2 regions of the Bacillus hominis genome follow, and region 2 is predicted to be linked to the other one. Evidence: predicted binding sites of a transcription regulator. Region 2 holds the regulator's gene; the other holds the start of a gene.
The links. The regulator Rex, encoded in region 2, represses fermentation and respiration genes when NADH is low (regulators of the CRP and FNR family bind a similar motif). The targets are predictions, from matches to a motif close to TTGTGAAATATTTCACAA.
Positions count from the first base shown of each region.

Region 1: pflB (formate C-acetyltransferase) is a predicted target of Rex. The motif match lies at 3,369-3,386, and genes of this name have one in related genera.

Region 1 covers NZ_JAUCFS010000005.1:484,282-489,539, reverse strand. The annotation lists gene pflA (pyruvate formate-lyase-activating protein) at 208-939, opposite strand; gene pflB (formate C-acetyltransferase) at 1,009-3,258, opposite strand; gene QUF93_RS04905 (glycosyltransferase family 2 protein) at 3,613-5,157, opposite strand; gene QUF93_RS04900 (UDP-N-acetyl-alpha-D-glucosaminuronate decarboxylase) at 5,150-5,258, opposite strand, start outside.
Region 2 covers NZ_JAUCFS010000005.1:257,299-262,556, reverse strand. The annotation lists gene groL (chaperonin GroEL) at 1-434, opposite strand, end outside; gene groES (co-chaperone GroES) at 471-755, opposite strand; gene QUF93_RS03905 (CPBP family intramembrane glutamic endopeptidase) at 1,158-1,907, shown strand; gene QUF93_RS03900 (YdiK family protein) at 1,904-2,095, shown strand; gene QUF93_RS03895 (redox-sensing transcriptional repressor Rex) at 2,125-2,754, opposite strand; gene QUF93_RS03890 (ABC-F family ATP-binding cassette domain-containing protein) at 2,942-4,876, shown strand.

The DNA.
Region 1 (5,258 bases), 230 kb from region 2:
AATAACTTACAAATGTTATATATTCCATGATACTCACCCTTTTACTTCTTAATTCTTTTTACTATTTTGATTTCCCTTTACAATTATGTAAATTTCTCCGCTTCTTCTTTACAAAAATATGGATATTCTCTCTTCAGTATACTCTGTTCTGAATATATACTCTAGATTTTATTATAAAGAAACAAAAAGTCTAATCCAATATTTGGATTAGACTGCTTTTAAAATATGTTTCGCATGCTCTACATTTTCTTCTGTCGGTGGATTCACATCCGCAAGTGGATACTTATGTCCAAGTGCCTCCCATTTATAAACACCTAGTTTATGATATGGCAACACTTCCACTTTCTTAACATTAGATAGACTTTGAATAAAGCTTGATAATTTTTGTAGATCCTCTTCACCATCGGTAACACCGGGAACCAATACATGTCTTACCCAAATTGGTTTCTTTTTATCCGATAAATAACGAGCAAATTGTAAAATGTGTTCATTTGGTTTCCCTGTTAATTTGCGATGTTTCTTTGAATCAATATGCTTCAAATCCAATAAAACTAAATCTGTATACTCCATTAAAATATCTAGCTTATTTTGGAATTCTGGTTCTTCAGAATAACAACCGCCAGAAGAATCGATTGTTGTATGGATACCAGCTTCTTTGCACTTTTTAAACAAATCAATTAAGAAGTCTAGCTGTAATAGTGGCTCTCCACCGCTAACTGTTATACCGCCTCCAGAAGCTTCAATAAATGGAAGGTAACATGTCACATCCTGCATCACTTCTTCAACTGTTATTTCTTTACCTTTACCGATTTCCCATGTATCAGCATTATGACAATATTGACAACGTAATAAACACCCTTGTGTAAATATGACATAACGAATCCCTGGGCCATCAACAGTACCACAAGACTCTACAGAATGTATTCTTCCTTTTACCATGTTACTTCCTCCTTTATTGAAACAGCCTCCCTCCGCTATATATTAAAAGCGGAGGGACACTTTTTTCACTTACATGCTTTCATGCATTGTACGGTTAATTACATCAATTTGTTGTTCACGAGTTAATTTAATAAAGTTAACAGCGTAACCAGATACACGAATTGTTAATTGTGGATATTTTTCAGGGTGCTCCATTGCATCCATTAATGTTTCACGATTAAATACGTTAATATTTAAGTGGTGTCCTTCTTTTATTGCATATCCATCAAGCATAGATACTAAGTTGCGTACTTGTACATCATCTTCTTTACCAAGTGCTTTTGGAATAATAGAGAACGTATTTGAAATACCATCTTGTGCATCTTCATATGGTAATTTAGCTACAGATAATAATGACGCTAATGCACCTTTTGTATCGCGGCCATGCATTGGGTTTGCACCCGGTGCAAATGGTTCTCCAGTACGACGTCCATCTGGAGTGTTACCAGTTTTCTTACCATATACAACGTTAGATGTGATTGTTAAGATTGACATTGTATGAACAGAATTACGGTATGTTTTATGTTTGCGAAGCTTGTTCATAAATGTTTTCACAAGGTTTACTGCGATTTCATCTACACGATCATCATTGTTACCGTATTTAGGGAAATCTCCTTCGATTTCAAAGTCCACGGCAATACCATTCTCATCACGAATTGGTTTTACTTTTGCGTATTTAATTGCACTTAATGAGTCTGCTACTACAGACAATCCAGCGATACCTGTTGCCATTGTACGAAGAACATTTGTATCATGAAGTGCCATTTCAATACGTTCGTAGCTGTATTTATCGTGCATGTAGTGGATAACATTTAATGTGTTTAAGTATAGACCCGCTAACCATTCCATTGTCATATCGAATTTGCGCATAACTTCTTCATAATCTAATACTTCAGAAGTAATTGGTGCGTACTCAGGACCAACTTGTGCTTTTGATTTTTCATCTTTACCACCGTTAACCGCATATAGTAATGCTTTCGCTAAGTTTGCACGTGCTCCGAAGAACTGCATTTGTTTACCAATTCTCATTGCAGATACACAACAAGCAATACCGTAGTCATCACCGTAGTCAGGACGCATAATGTCATCATTTTCGTATTGAATTGCTGATGTTTTAATAGACATTTTCGCACAATAGTTTTTAAAGTTTTGCGGTAATTGTTTAGACCAAAGAACTGTTAAGTTTGGTTCTGGTGCTGGTCCTAAATTATCTAATGTATGCAAGAAACGGAATGAGTTTTTTGTTACTAACGGACGACCGTCTAATGCCATACCACCGATAGATTCAGTTACCCAAGTTGGATCTCCAGAGAATAGTTCATTGTAATCAGGTGTTCTTGCAAATTTCACAAGACGTAATTTCATAATGAAATGGTCAACAATTTCTTGTGCTTCTTCTTCTGTTAAAGTACCATTTGCTAAATCTCTTTCAATGTAAACATCTAAGAATGTAGATGTACGTCCAAGACTCATTGCTGCCCCGTTTTGCTCTTTAATTGCTGCAAGATAAGCAAAGTATAGCCATTGGAAAGCCTCTTGTGCATTTGTAGCAGGCTTAGAAATATCGAATCCATGAGAAGCAGCCATCTGTTTTAACTCTTGAAGTGCACGCATTTGCTCAGATAATTCTTCGCGTAAACGCATTGTATCTTCGCTCATTACACCACCAGTTAAATTAAAATCAGCTTTTTTCGCTTCAATTAAATGATCTATACCATATAACGCTACGCGGCGATAATCACCGATAATACGTCCACGTCCATATGCATCTGGAAGACCAGTAATAACACCTGATTTACGAGCCGCTTTCATTTCTGGTGTATATGCATCAAATACACCTTGGTTATGAGTTTTACGCCAGTCTCTGAAAATCTTACTAAGTTCTTTATCCATTTCGTATCCATAAGATTCACAAGCTTGTTCCGCCATACGAATACCACCATATGGTTGTAAAGAACGTTTAAATGGTTTATCAGTTTGGAAACCGACTACTTTTTCAATATCTTTATTTAAATATCCTGGTTCATGTGATGTAATAGAAGAAACAATTTTTGTATCCATATCAAGAACGCCACCATTTTCACGTTCTTTCGTTGTTAAATCCATTACTTGATCCCAAAGTTTTTTCGTTGCTTCAGTTGCTTCCGCTAAGAAAGATTCATCTCCTTCGAAAACGTTTACATTATTTAAAATGAAATCGCGAACATCAATCTCTGCTTTCCATTTTTCACCTTTAAAGTTTTCCCACGCGTTTTTTACATTTTCTAATACTTGAGTCATCCTAATCTCCTCCATTTTTGATTAGTACAGGACTAAGATTTTTTATATAACAGCTTACACACTTAGAATACTACTTTTTTTCGGAAGTGGACGAAATAGTTGTGACATGTTTGTGAAATGTTGAACAAACTACTACACTCATAGTGTTAACTTTATTTAAAAGTCTTTATAATTCACCCTTTCTTTAATTGTATTTTTTTGGCATCCTTATGTACGAGTCCTATATTGTAATATAAGAACGATAACCATTGTAGAGCTGTAATACTCTTATCTCCCAATCTGTTATAGCCTTATGACAGATTGAAAAGAAGTGTACCGATTAGGTACACTTCTTTTCATAATAAGATAGAAGCTCTATATAGCTCCTCTATTTCTATTTCCATCGTAAAATCCCCCGCGTCTACCTTGTATTGCAATTACTTCCTCTAGCCCTTCTATATGATCACCAATAATTCGAAGGACAGCTGGAGGATGACCTATTTTCGCAAAATGTTCACTGGGACGAATACGGTTCATCTTATCGACCTCAACACGACTTACACATGCAATTTCGAATCCTGAAAGAATAGCTTTCACTTGCGCTACGCAAGGTGACAGTAAAGATCTATACCCAATTGATTTCAAACACGTCCGGCTAAATGCATTAGGTACAGCAATAAGAGAGCCTACTCCTAAATCTTTTCTATCACAAGCTAAATTTAATGCATATTTAAATGCTGTTACAAGATGAAGTGGTACTCTCAAATCTAAATAATGATTTAAATCATTTAATGCGACATCCGTTCCATCTGCAATAGCTTTTGCAAAGGGGTATAGCTCACTAGCTGGAATAATAAAATCACCGTCTATAAATAACACAATTTCTCCTTTTGCAAAATACGTTCCAAGTGAACGCCCCACATCGTTTCCAAGTGCTTCTTTATACACAATTGTTGTTGCTCCCTTGTCTTTTGCAATTGTTGCCGTTTTATCGGACGAACCATTTACAACAACGATGATTTCCGATGGTTCAATTTTGCGAAGCTCTTCTATAATCTTTCCAATCGTCATCTCTTCATTTTGCACAGGAATAATAACCGATAATTGCTGTCCTTTATACAAATTAGATGTAATGCCCCACCCTTGATAAAAGTCTTCAAAATTTAGAGTATGATAGACACTATCTCTTTTCCTATTTCCATCGCAATATCCCCCGCGCGTATCACTGCCTAATATCCTCTCTGCTACAGCCTCTATATGATCGCCTATCATTCGTTTTTCGGAATGAGAAAGATTCGTGCCGTATGCAGCATGCTCGGTCGGCCGAAATTTATTCGGCGTAATAACGTCAATTGCACAATGGCGACTAATTCTCCATTTACTTTGTGCTAGACGTAAATGAGCCACAATAGGATTAACAAAACATTCATATCCAATACTTTGAACGACTTCTTTGGTCAACGCATGAGGTACAGATAATAAAGAATCAATTTTTAATTCTTCACGTTCTAACATTGCATTTAATATTTGGCGCCATATTGTAATGGAATGTGGTTTTTGTTTCTTTAAAAATAATGCGTCCAAATTATTTAAAACGATGTCAGCCTGATCATGTAAAATTGGATTAAGAAATAATTGTAATTTTGAAGTTGGAATAGCAAAATCCCCATCTATAAATAGTAATACATCACCTATCGCGTGTTTTGCGCCGACTGCACGTCCAACGTCGTTACCAAGTGACTCTTTATACTGGATTACTTTACATCCTAAACGTTCAGCGAAAGCTTCTGTATCATCGTTACAACCATTTGCTACTACAATAATCTCTACTGGATTTAATGGAATTACCGATTGAATTACGTCTGAAATCGTATCTCCTTCATTACATACGGGAATAATAATCGATAACGACTTAGCCATTGTTTTCTTCACGAAACCACTTAATAGTTTCTTTCAATCCTTGTTCCCACGTTACTGTCGCTTGGAACTGAACAAGTTCTCTTAATTTCGTTACATCCGGC
Region 2 (5,258 bases):
TGTGCGATAGAAGATTTACCTTCGATTGGTTTAGAAATTGTTTTTAATTCTGCAATTGCAGCAATAACAGCTTTTTCGATACCTTTACGAAGACCCATTGGGTTCGCACCAGCTGTTACGTTTTTTAAACCTTCACGAATCATAGCTTGCGCTAATACAGTTGCAGTTGTCGTTCCATCACCAGCTACATCATTTGTTTTGCTAGCAACTTCTGCTACTAATTTCGCACCCATGTTCTCGAATGCATCTTCTAATTCGATTTCTTTTGCGATTGTTACACCGTCATTTGTAATAAGTGGTGAACCGAATTTTTTCTCAAGTACAACGTTACGACCTTTTGGTCCAAGCGTTACTTTTACTGCGTTTGCAAGAGTGTCGACACCGCGAAGCATCGAACGACGTGCTTCTTCACTAAATTTAATATCTTTTGCCATAATAATTGACCCCCTTGAATTTTTAAATGTATATAATTAACCGATAATTGCTAAAATGTCACTTTCACGTAAAATCAAGTAGTCTGTACCTTCGTATTTCACTTCAGTACCTGCATATTTTGAGAAGATGATAAGATCACCTGCTGCTACCTCTAAAGCAACACGCTCACCATTTTCAAGCACTCGACCAGTACCTACTGCAATAACTTTACCCTCTTGTGGTTTTTCTTTTGCAGTGTCTGGTAATACAATACCACTTGCTGTTTTTTCTTCTGCTTGAACAAGTTCAATTACAACGCGATCACCTAATGGCTTTAGCATGAACAATAACCTCCTCATTTTGTTATGTAAATTTTATTTATTAGCACTCAAGTCACACGAGTGCTAACACACTTCTAATAATAAATAATCTCAATTTCTTTTGCAAGTAAAAAAATCATAATTTTTTCGCAAATTACTTTATACACTTTCCTATATAGCATTACTTCTTCTACTGCCTTTACTATATGAATCGTTGTTCCCACTTCTTGTATGTTACAATATGAAAGACACCCTAAGTTGTTTTCGCTAAACGCACAACTTTTTCCTGTCTCCTATTTTATTTTCAAATACTTATTTACAAAAAAAATATAATTCAAATGAAAGTTTATATCGTAGGTAGCATATTTACATGTTATCCTACCTTATCTCATACACTAGCGTTAGAAAGGATGGTTAAACCATTTGAAAAAACAATATTGGTGGATTATCGTTACATACATTTTAATGCAGTTATCAGGCATTGCCGGGTTACCGCTTCTCCTGAAAACTGGACTATACGATAATAGGGGATTTACTAGAGAGGAAAAGATTCAGCTCATAACTGGTCATTGGGCTATCATTAGCTTTTTCATTGCATTATGCGTTGTACTTTGGTTACTCAGAACAGACATTCGCGACAGGCATTTAGATAAAATGCGCTCTACTGTTCCAGCTACAATTGGATGGATTTTTATTGGTTTCTTCTTAGCACTGTTCTCACAAAGCATTGCCGGTATGATCGAAATGCGTTTATTAGGGATTACGCCGGGATCTGAAAATACAGCAAGGCTTATGGACATCGCAAGAACGACACCTTGGTTCCTTATCGTCATATCTATAATAGGACCTATTTTAGAAGAAATCGTATTTAGAAAAATTTTATTCGGTACACTTTATAAGAAGTTCAACTTCTTTATTGCCGCTATCATTAGTTCACTTGTATTCGCGGCGATTCATTTTGATTTTACTCACTTATTGGTATACACTTCTATGGGGCTCGTATTCGCCTTTTTATATGTAAAAACGAAACGTATTATCGTTCCAATTGCAGCTCATGTTGCAATGAATACATTAGTTGCAGTCGCTCAAGTTGTAGTAAGTAACGAGCAAATTCAAGAAATGATTAAAGAAGCTGAAAAAATGCAAGGCTTTATCGGAGGATTTTTAGTATGAGAAACTCACCATTGTTCATGGCTGCATTGTACTTTCTTCTTGGATGTATCTTTACACGCTTCGCCATTACGAACGTAACAGATACAATTTGGAATATGTGGACAATACTATTTGCAGTTATGGCAACAATTGATTTTAATTTGGCACTTCGCCTTATCTTAGTCAAATTCACAAAGAAAAAACAATAATAAAACGCAGAGGTCATCTCCTCTGCGTTTTATTGTGGATAATTCTTCAAAAAGTAAACAAGCGTTTGTAACTCTACAGCTAAATCAATATGATGAATTCTTATATTCTCTGACACATTTAAGCGTGCTGGTGTGAAATTTAAAATACCATGTACGTCCGTTTCTGCCAATCTATCTGCCACAGATTGCGCTACTGTAGCGGGTACCGTTAATATTGCCACTTGTATATCAGTTGATAAACGTTCTTCTAATTCATCCAAATGATATACAGGAATTCCCCCGATTTCTGTTCCAACTTTCTCTTCACTAACATCAAACGCCATTTCAATTTTTGTATTATTGTTTTTCGTGAAATTATAATGTAAGAAAGCGGTCCCTAAATTACCTACTCCAATAAGTGCTACACGTGTTATATCATCTTGGTCGAGTGTTTCACGGAAAAATGATAATAAATAATTTACGTTATATCCATATCCTTTTTTTCCTAACGCTCCAAAGTATGAAAAATCTCTTCGAATAGTTGCGGAATCAACCTTTACCGCTTCACTCAATTCGGCTGATGAAACACGTTGCTTACCAGAAAGAGATAAATTTTGGATAAATCGATAGTATAGAGGCAATCGTTTGGCAGTGGCCTGTGGAATTTTTTGCTGATCCATATAACCTCTCCTCTCTTCCTATCTTTATTCACATACTTGAATCAAATACAGAAGTTTAGTACTCATGAATTTCTTTGTATAATAAAGAGAAGAAGTATTCTCTCTTTATTTTAAACTATACACTATTTTTAGTATGATTGAGAAATATAAACATGGCAAAGTTAAGAAATTATTTGAGGTGAAAACATTGATATTATTACAAGTGAATGGGCTTTCGAAATTATACGGTGCAGAAACGATTCTTGCAAACATAAAATTGGAAGTACAAACGAAAGATCGTATCGCATTAGTCGGACGAAATGGAGCCGGAAAATCTACATTATTAAAAATAATAGCTGGCGAGTTATCTCATGATGGTGGTGAAATTATAAAACCGAAAGATGTCTCAATGGGGTATTTAGCTCAAAATACCGGATTAGAAACGTCTTTAACAATTTGGGATGAAATGTTAACCGTCTTTACACACTTACAGCAGATGGAGACAAAACTTCGAAGGCTAGAGCAAGAGATGGGAAAAGAAGAAAACTTTTCAAATGCGGCTATATACGAGAAATTATTAGCTGATTATGACCAATTACAATTAGATTATAAAGATCAAGGCGGCTATCAGTATGAAGCGGATATACGCTCGATTTTAAGCGGTCTTGGCTTCCCAGTTGAAACGCATCAGACGACAATTTCTACATTAAGTGGTGGACAAAAGACTCGATTAGCTCTTGGGAAATTATTATTAACTAGACCAGACTTACTTATTTTAGACGAGCCTACAAACCATTTAGACATCGAAACATTAACGTGGCTTGAGCAATACTTACAAGGTTATCCTGGCGCAATTTTAATCGTTTCTCATGACCGTTATTTCTTAGATAAGCTTGTTACACAAGTATATGAAATTTCGAATAAAGAAAGCAGACGATTTGTTGGTAACTACAGTAAATATTTAGACTTAAACTCAGCTCTATACGAGCAAGAGATGAAGCGTTATGAAAAACAACAAGATGAAATTGCTAAACTAGAAGACTTTGTACAAAAAAATATAGCTCGCGCATCTACGACAAAACGTGCTCAAAGTCGCCGGAAACAATTAGACAGAATGGAATTATTAACTAGACCATTAGGTGATTCCAAATCAGCTTCCTTCCACTTCGATATTGAAAAACAAAGTGGAAATGATGTTTTACAAGTGAAAGATGCAACTATTGGCTATTACCAGGAACCGATTATTGAACATGTAAATATGCGCTTAACTCGCGGTGACAGTGTTGCCTTAGTTGGACCGAACGGAATTGGGAAATCTACATTATTAAAATCCATTGTGAATAAGTTACAGCTATTACATGGAGACGTTGCTTTCGGATCAAATGTATCCGTTGGTTATTATGATCAAGAACAAGCCAACTTAACATCTTCGAAGCGAGTTTTAAATGAACTATGGGATGAATATCCCTTGCAACCTGAAAAAGAAATTCGCACTATACTGGGCAACTTTTTATTCACAGGGGATGATGTATTAAAACCAGTATCTTCTCTTAGTGGTGGACAAAAGGCTCGACTAGCTCTTGCAAAACTTATGATGCAAAAATCCAATTTATTAATTCTCGATGAGCCAACGAACCATCTTGATTTAAATAGTAAAGAGATTTTGGAGAATGCTTTAATTGATTACCCAGGTACTCTTCTATTCGTCTCTCATGACCGCTACTTTATTAATCGCGTAACGACAACCGTTGTTGAGTTATCAACTGAAGGTGCACAAGAATATTTAGGTGATTACGATTATTACGTTGAAAAGAAAAATGAAATGATTGAACGTGCAGAATTTGAACAACAAGAACAGCAAGAAAATCAGGCACCTGTTCAAAAAACTGTAGCTCAAGAAAAATTAAATTATCTCGAAGAAAAAGAACGTAAACAGTTAGAGCGTCAACGCACTCGAAAAATTGAGGAGCTAGAACAAAACATCGTAGAATTTGAAGAAGAAATCGCTACATTAGAAGATCAGCTTTGCTTACCAGAAATATATGCAGATTATGAAAAGGCTAGTGAAATTACAACTAAAAAACAAACACTGCAAGAACAGCTTGAAGCTTGTATGGCAGAATGGGAAGAACTGCATATATAAGAGAATTTAAAAAAGGAGGATGTCTCATAAGTCGGGCTTTTTGACGAGATGACCTCCTTTTTATTTTCTATTTTGGAATCAATACCATAGTAAATGAAATTATATAAACGATTCGACAAGAAATATCGATTTACCGACAAGGATTGACAATATTAGCACCTTGTATAATAAGAGACCGATGTTTCAAAATATTTTTTGGACATCTCCTTGTTTTTTATTTCCCAAAAAAGAATTTCTTCAAAGGTCAGACTTCATCTGCATTATCCACAAGGTTATACACATATCCACCTTTATAATATAAACTCCCAAATAACTTTTCCACATTATCCACAACCGAGCGAAAAGTTATACACATTTTATGTACACAAAAAAACCCATATTA